One region of the Tersicoccus mangrovi genome, then DNA from elsewhere that is predicted to be linked to it. Evidence: riboswitches for the same ligand, from Rfam matches in the RefSeq annotation. Region 1 holds a riboswitch; the other holds the start of a gene.
The links. A riboswitch is a leader RNA that binds a small molecule or an ion and turns the genes downstream of it on or off. The one in region 1 is predicted to bind thiamine pyrophosphate.

Region 1 (3,552 bases):
AGGGCCTCGCCCGCACCCGAGGCACCGGTGGGAGCCCGGCGGGCAAGGTCGGGTTCGTGGCCGGGCACCCAGATGCCGGCGGCGGCGAGTTCGGCGCCGTGCTCGTGGAGGATCCGGTCGAGCGGACCGTCGTGCACGATCGCGCTGGTCCTGCCGTCGGCGCCCGAACCGAGCACCACGACCCGGTCCACGACCGGCGCCCACACCGAGACGCGGTGCTCGACGACGACGAGCGTCGATCCGGTGGCGTCGAGCGCGGCCGCGACGGCGTCGCGCACCTGCAGCACCCCGGCCGGGTCGAGGTTGGCCGTGGGTTCGTCCAGCAGCAGCAGGCCGGGGGCCATGGCGAGCAGCCCCGCCAGGCCGAGCCGCTGCTGCTGACCGCCCGAGAGGGCCGCCGTCGGGTGGTCCAGCGGCAGGGCGAGCCCGACGGCGTCGAGCGCGTCCCGCACGCGGGGCCAGATCGCCTCCCGGGGGACGGCGAGGTTCTCGGGCCCGAAGGCGACGTCGTCGCCCACCCGGGAGAGCACGATCTGCGCCTCGGGATCCTGCTGGAGCAGACCGGCCCGGCCGCGGGCATCCATCGCGGGAACGCCGTCGATCAGCAGCTCGCCGCGCGACTCGGCGTCCTGCGGGTCGAGCAGGCCCGCGAGCCCGTGCAGCACCGTGGACTTGCCCGCCCCGGACGGCCCGAGCAGAAGCACACGCTCCCCCGGTTCGATGTGCAGGTCGAGACCGTCGACGGCGGCGGCACGCCGCCCGCCGTGGCGCCATCCCCAGCCGCGGGCGTCCACGGCGGCCGGCCGCGGCGCGGACCCCACTCTCGGGCGGCCCGGCACCGTGGTCAGACCCGTGCCCGGGCGGCGCGACCGGAGGCGAGCCCGCTCAGCACGCCGGTGCCGGCGAGCGCCCGCACGATCAGCCAGCTCACCAGGCCGGCGATCACGAGGCCGGAGACCCCCGCCAGCACGGCGTAGACCACCTGCCAGCCGGCGGCCCACTCGACGTTGTAGAGGACGTCCTCGCTGATGCCCATCACCAGGCCCGAGACGAGACCGGCGAGCATGGCGACCCCGACGCCGAACCGGCGGTACCGGAACAGCGCGAAGACCGCCTCGGCACCCAGGCCCTGGATGAGGCCCGAGAGGATCACGGTCAGGCCGAAGTGGGTGCCGAGGACGCCCTCCACGCAGGCGCCGATCAATTCGCAGTACAGGGCCGCGCCGGGCTTGCGGATGATGAGGCCGCCGATGACGCCGGCGATCAGCCAGCCTCCGCCGTACAGGCCGCCCAGGAACGGGAACGGGGCCGTGGCGACGGCGACCGCCGCGTAGCCCTGGCTCCACGCCCAGAAGACGACGCCGCACGCGACGGCGACGACGGAGGCGACGATGATGTCGATGACGCGCCATCCGCGCTGGGCGGTGGCGGGGGCTGCGGGAGCGAAACCGCGTGACGTGCTCATGTGTGTCCTCCTGGAGGTCAGGAGGGGGAAGCCCACGGCTTCGAGAAACTCGACTCCCTTCGCCGGTGCTAACCGGAGCAGGTTCGAGGGTCTGCGGCGGTCCGCACTCTCAGCGCCGGCCGACCGCCGCCCGGGTGTTCAGACCCGGCCGACGAGCAGGAGGCGCTCCCCTGTCGTTGTCGCATCATTCTACGCGTCGCCACGCAGTAGGCTGATGACGAACCCCAGGGACATCGATGCAGAGGGAGAACACGCGATGGATACCGTCGTCAAACTTGCGGGGACCGGTCTGTCGATCGGCGCCGTCATGGTCGCGAACAAGCTGCTCACCGCCGGCTGGCAGAAGGTCGTCGGCAAGGAGCCGCCCACGAAGCCGGGCGACAACGACGACGACACGGTCAAGGAGATCCTCATCTGGGCCGTGCTGACCACGGTCGTGAGCACCGCGATCAAGTTCGGCGTGGCCAAGTCGACCCAGCGTGCCGCCCGCTCGATGCGGGACCCGCGCGAGGTCTGAGCCGGCACGAGGTGTGAGCCGGCGCGAGGTCTGAGCCGGCGCGAGCCGGGCTTCCGGTGCCGCCTAGCGGGAAGGCGGGTCGACTGCGGTCGATCCGCCTTCGTCGTTGCCGGGGCCGGTTGCGGTGCCGGCCCCCGGGCCCTGCACGACGTCGCGCAGTTCGTCGATGACGACGGAGTCCCGGTCCAGGTGGCGTGTCCGGTAGCCGGCGCGGGCCACCATGTGGCCGCCGACCGGGATGGTCAGCAGCTGGAAGATCCACATCAGGACCAGCAGGGGGACGAGGGCCCACGCGCGCAGCGCCAGCGCGACGGCCAGCAGGAGGAGCAGCAGCCCGAACACCTGGGGCTTGGTGGCCGCGTGCATCCGGGTCAGCAGGTCCGGGAACGTGAAGAGGCCGATGGCGGCGGCCAGCGACATCGAGGCGCCGACGACCATGAGCACGGCGGCGACGCCTTCGAGGATCCCGTTCATCGTCGTCCCTCCTCACTCGTCCGGCCCGGTCGGCGTGGTGCTCCTCGTGGTGCTCCTGCGGCTGGTCGCGACGTCGTGCACGAGATTCTCACCGCGTCACCGCCTCGTCGCCACGAACCGGGCGACGGCGACGGAGCCGATGAAGCCGACGATCGTGATGGTCGCGATGAGGGGCACCGAGTCGATGCTGTGGCGGTACACCGCGTCGACGGCCACGGCCGAGACGATGATGACGAGCAGGACGTCCGCGGCGAGCACCCGGTCGAGCAGCGACGGCCCGCGGCCGAGCCGGTAGATGGCCCCCGCGGCGGCGACCACCAGCATGACGGCGCTGATGACGACGGCGACGAGCATCATGCGGTGCCCCCGATCCGGCCGCGCTCGGAGGCCGCCAGCCGCGCGACCTCCTCGCGTGAGCCCATCATCCGGATCAGTCGTGCCTCGGTGGCCCGGACGGTGGCCCGGACCCGGTCCGCGCCCTCGGGCGTGGTCACGTCGAGGCAGTGCAGGTACAGGGTCGAGCCGGCCCGGTCCACCTCGACCACGACGGAGCCGGGCACGAGGCCCGTCACGCTCGCCGTCGCGGTGAGGATGAGGTCGGAGTGGGTGCGCAGCGGCACGGCGATCACCGAGCTGCGGATGGACCGGCCCCGGAACACCGCCAGGGCGAACACGTGGAAGCTCGCGATCGTCAGTTCCCGCAGGAACTCGACCACCGCGATCGCGAACTGGACGAGGTTCAACCGGCCACCCAGTTGCACCGGCGGCAGGTAGAACGTGTGGACGACGGTGAGGGCGAGCACGGCGCCGAAGACGAGGGTGCCGAGGCTGAAGTCCTGCCACAGCGCGCCCCACACGAGCACGAGCCAGACGAGCAGCGGCGCCTCGGTGCGCAGGGAGATGCGTTGCCGGCTCATCGCGCCGACCCCGGGCCGAGCACGGACTCGATGTACGGGGTCCGCTCCAGCATCGACGAGGCCGCCGAGTCCGCGAGGGCGAACAACGGTCCGGCGACGACGGTCAGGGCCACCCCGACGGCGACGATGCCCACGGTCGCGCCCACCATGCCGGCCGGCAGCAGCCGGGTGGACTCGGC
Region 2 (3,552 bases), on a different contig from region 1:
GTGGTGGGCTGGGTCGCCAGCTCAGCCACCCTGCACCGCCGTGAGGATCTCGACGCGCGCGCCTGCCGCGGGCACGACCGTCGCCCAGGTGCTGCGGGGCACGACGGCGCCTTCCACGGCGACGGCGATCCCGAGCGCCCGGCCGTCCAGCGCGGTGCCGGAGGCGGACACCTCCCGGCCGGTGCGCTCGGCGACGATGTCGCGGCAGGTCTGGGACCGGTGCGGCGTCGGCTCGCCGTTGACGGTGATGGCGGTGACGGCGGGGGTGGCCGTCGGGCCGGGGCTCATGGGATCTCCTGGAGAGGCGTGTCAGGTGCGGTGGTCAGGATGTCAGGGCGAAGCGGTCGGGGCTGAAGGGCTCGGCGACGGGCAGCGGCTCTCCCGCGAGCAGGCCGAGGACGGCGGCGCCGGCGGCCGGGGCGAGCAGCACGCCGTGCCGGAAGAAGCCGGTGGCCAGCACCAGCCCGGCGGTCGGTGCGCCGTCGGCGTTCCGGAGCCGGCCGAGCAGGGGCGCGTTGTCGGGGGTGCCCGGCCGGGCGCGGGCGACGGCGTCGACGATCGTGGCCTCGGCCAGGGCCGGCAGCAGGGTGATGCCGTCGCGCAGCAGGGCGTGCACTCCACCGGCCTGCAGTCCCGCCCCGCCGTCCTCCCGTGAGGTGGCCCCGAGCACGAGCGTGCCGTCGGGCCGGGGCACCACGTACACGGGCATGCCCCGGACGATCGCGCGGACCGTGTGCGTCAGTGCGGGGAAGCCGGCCGGCGGCTGCAGGCGCAGGATGTCCCCGTGCACGGGGCGCAGCGGCAGCGGGACGGGCAGGTCGGCGGCGGCCACGCCCGTCGCGACGACCGTCTCGGCGGCCTCGAGCGTCGAGCCGTCCGCGAGGCGCGCCCCGATGACGCGGACGCCGGACGGCTCGGGTGCGGTCAGCAGGGCCTCCGCCCGCTGCTCGACGACGCGGATGCCGAGGGCGGTCAGGGCGGCGAGCAGCGCCCGGCTCAGCAGCCGGGGGTCGACCTGGTGATCGCGGGGCAGCAGGTACGCCGCCGAGAGCTGCGGGCCGAGCAGCGGCTCGCGCCGCCGGGCCTCGCGCGTGGTCAGCTGTTCGGCCTCCAGGCCGAGCCGCAGCTGCAGGCGGTGCAGGGCGGCCAGCGCGTCGCGGTCGGCGCCGTCGACGCCGCACACGAGCGTGGGCGTCGTGGCGTACCCGGTGTCGCGCCCGCCGACCGCGGCGACGTCGTCGGCGAAGGCGTGGTACCGGCGGGCGGAGTCGAGCGTCAGCGGCAGCAGCGCCTCCTCCTGGTGGGCGAGCTCGGCGACCGGCGCGATCATCCCGGCCGCCGCGTGCGTCGCTCCGGACGCCGGTGCGGGGTCGACCACCGTGACCGGGTGGCCCGCGCGCGCGAGGGTGAAGGCGATGCCGAGGCCGACGACGCCCGCGCCGAGCACGAGGACGGACGGGTGCTCGTCCGGGTGTTCCCGGGACGTCGCGTGTGACTGGTCGCCTGACATGGCTCTCCCTTCGGCGGCATGGCCCGCATCAGGTTCGGACGGTCGGTGTCGGACACCCTCTCAGCCACCCGTCAGGCGAGCGTGGCTCGCGTCGTGGCTCCCGTGATCTGGCCCCTACTGTAGTCACCATGTCCGCCACCTCGACACCGACGACCGCCGGCAGCGACCGTCCCGCTCCGTCCCTCGCCACGGCCCGCCTGTACCTGTGCGTCGACGCCCGCCGCGAACAGGGCGACCTGCGCGACCTCGTCCGGGCCGCCTACGCCGGAGGCGTCGACGTCGTCCAGCTGCGGGACAAGGACATCGAGGGCGCCGGCGAGCTCGAGGCGCTCGCCGTGGTCCGCGAGGAGGCCGAGCGGGCCGGCCGGGCGTTCGCCGTCAACGACCGCGCCGACATCGCCCGCCTCGCCGGAGCCGACGTCCTGCACCTGGGCCAGCGGGACCTCACGCCGGCCCAGGCGCGCACCCTGCTGCCGGCCGGGTGCCGCATCGGGCTGTCCACGCACGACCCGAACCAGCTGACCTCCGCCCGGCGGAACCCGGACGTCGACTACTTCTGCGTCGGCCCGGTGTGGGCCACCCCGACGAAACCGGGCCGCGCCGCCGTCGGCCTGGACCTGGTCCGCCGGGCGGCCGAGGCGACGGAGCAGAACGACGGCGTCCCCACCCCGTGGTTCGCGATCGGCGGCATCGATCACCGCACGATCGGCGGGGTCGTGGCCGCGGGCGCGCGCCGGGTGGTCGTCGTGCGCGCGATCACCGAGGCGTCCGACCCCGAGGATGCGGCGCGGCGCCTGATCGAGCAGCTCCCGCCGCTGTGACCCGCTGACCCGCCACCCGTTGCGCGTCAGGACGTCGGCAGCCCGTCCGCGAGGCGTTGCAGCACGCGGGCGCCGAGCGCGGTGTAGTCGGCGATCCGGCCGGGCACGATGTACTCGTCCCGCGAGTGCGGACCGGCGCCCACGGCGCCGAGCCCGCAGATCACCGGCACCCCGATCCCGGCGATGAAGTTCGCGTCCGAGCCGCCGCCCACGCTCACGTGGTCCAGGTCGAGCCCGACGTCGTGACCGGCCGCGACGACGACGTCCAGCAGCGGCCGCATCGTGGTGTCGAGCGCCATCATCGGTCGGTTCCACCGGTGGTCGACGCGCAGCTGCACGCGTGGGTCGGACGGCGTGATGGCGTCGAAGGCGGCGTCCACCCGGGCCTTCTCCGCCTCGTCGCTGACGCGGATGTCGATGCGCGCCCACGCCCGGCCCGCGGCGACGTTGGTGCCGGTGCCCCCGCTGATCAGGCCGACGTTGACGGAGGTGCCGGCGTCGAGGTCGGCGACCTTCGTCGCCGCGGTGATGGCCTCGGCGAGGGCGTGGATCGCGCTGGCGCCCGCCGTCGGGTCCAGCCCCGCGTGGGCCTCGACGCCGGTGACGTGGAACTCGAACAAGCCGATGCCCTTGCGCCCGGTCTTGACCGCGCCGTCGAGCGTCGGCTCGAACACGAGCGCGGCGTCGACCTGCCGGGCCGCCGCCTCGATGTGCGGGCGCGAGCTCAGGGAGCCGACCTCCTCGTCGCCGTTGAGGAGGAACGTCACCGTCGGCACCACCACGCCGTCGCCCTGGTCCCGCAGCAGCTTCAGTGCCCACAGGCTCTGCACGAGGCCGGTCTTCATGTCGAAGATCCCGGGACCGGTCAGCACCTCGACGCCGTCGCGCACGTCCGCGCGCACCGGCCAGTCCGCGAGCGTGCCGGTGGGCCACACGGTGTCGTAGTGCCCGACGACCAGCACCCGTCCGGCGCCGGTGCCACGCCAGGTCAGCAGCACCGTGTCCCCGCGTTCGCCGCCGTCGAGCACGTCCTCACCGTCCGGGGGCCCGAGCAGCCGGACGGCGAGCGTCTGCACGTGCCGCCGGCACGCGTCCAGGGCCGCCCGGTCGTAGCTGTGGCTCTCGACTCCGACGAGGTCGATGACGTCGACGAGGATGTCCTGCTGCGCGTCCCGCGCGGCGGCCACGAGGTCGCTCATCGCCTCACGCCGTTCCCCGGCT

Region 2: it holds a riboswitch for thiamine pyrophosphate, as region 1 does, so the genes downstream of both, thiO (glycine oxidase ThiO) here and V6N00_RS02720 (ECF transporter S component) in region 1, are expected to answer to the same signal.

What each region holds. Positions count from the first base shown of each region.
Region 1 is NZ_JBAJMW010000001.1:554,124-557,675, forward strand. It holds gene V6N00_RS02715 (ABC transporter ATP-binding protein) at 1-794, opposite strand, end outside; gene V6N00_RS02720 (ECF transporter S component) at 845-1,465, opposite strand; TPP riboswitch at 1,503-1,647, opposite strand; gene V6N00_RS02725 (DUF4235 domain-containing protein) at 1,722-1,982, shown strand; gene mnhG (monovalent cation/H(+) antiporter subunit G) at 2,046-2,456, opposite strand; gene V6N00_RS02735 (MrpF/PhaF family protein) at 2,553-2,813, opposite strand; gene V6N00_RS02740 (Na+/H+ antiporter subunit E) at 2,810-3,373, opposite strand; gene V6N00_RS02745 (Na+/H+ antiporter subunit D) at 3,370-3,552, opposite strand, start outside.
Region 2 is NZ_JBAJMW010000007.1:146,379-149,930, forward strand. It holds gene thiS (sulfur carrier protein ThiS) at 22-288, opposite strand; gene thiO (glycine oxidase ThiO) at 323-1,510, opposite strand; TPP riboswitch at 1,499-1,624, opposite strand; gene thiE (thiamine phosphate synthase) at 1,639-2,331, shown strand; gene V6N00_RS14625 (M20 family metallopeptidase) at 2,358-3,530, opposite strand.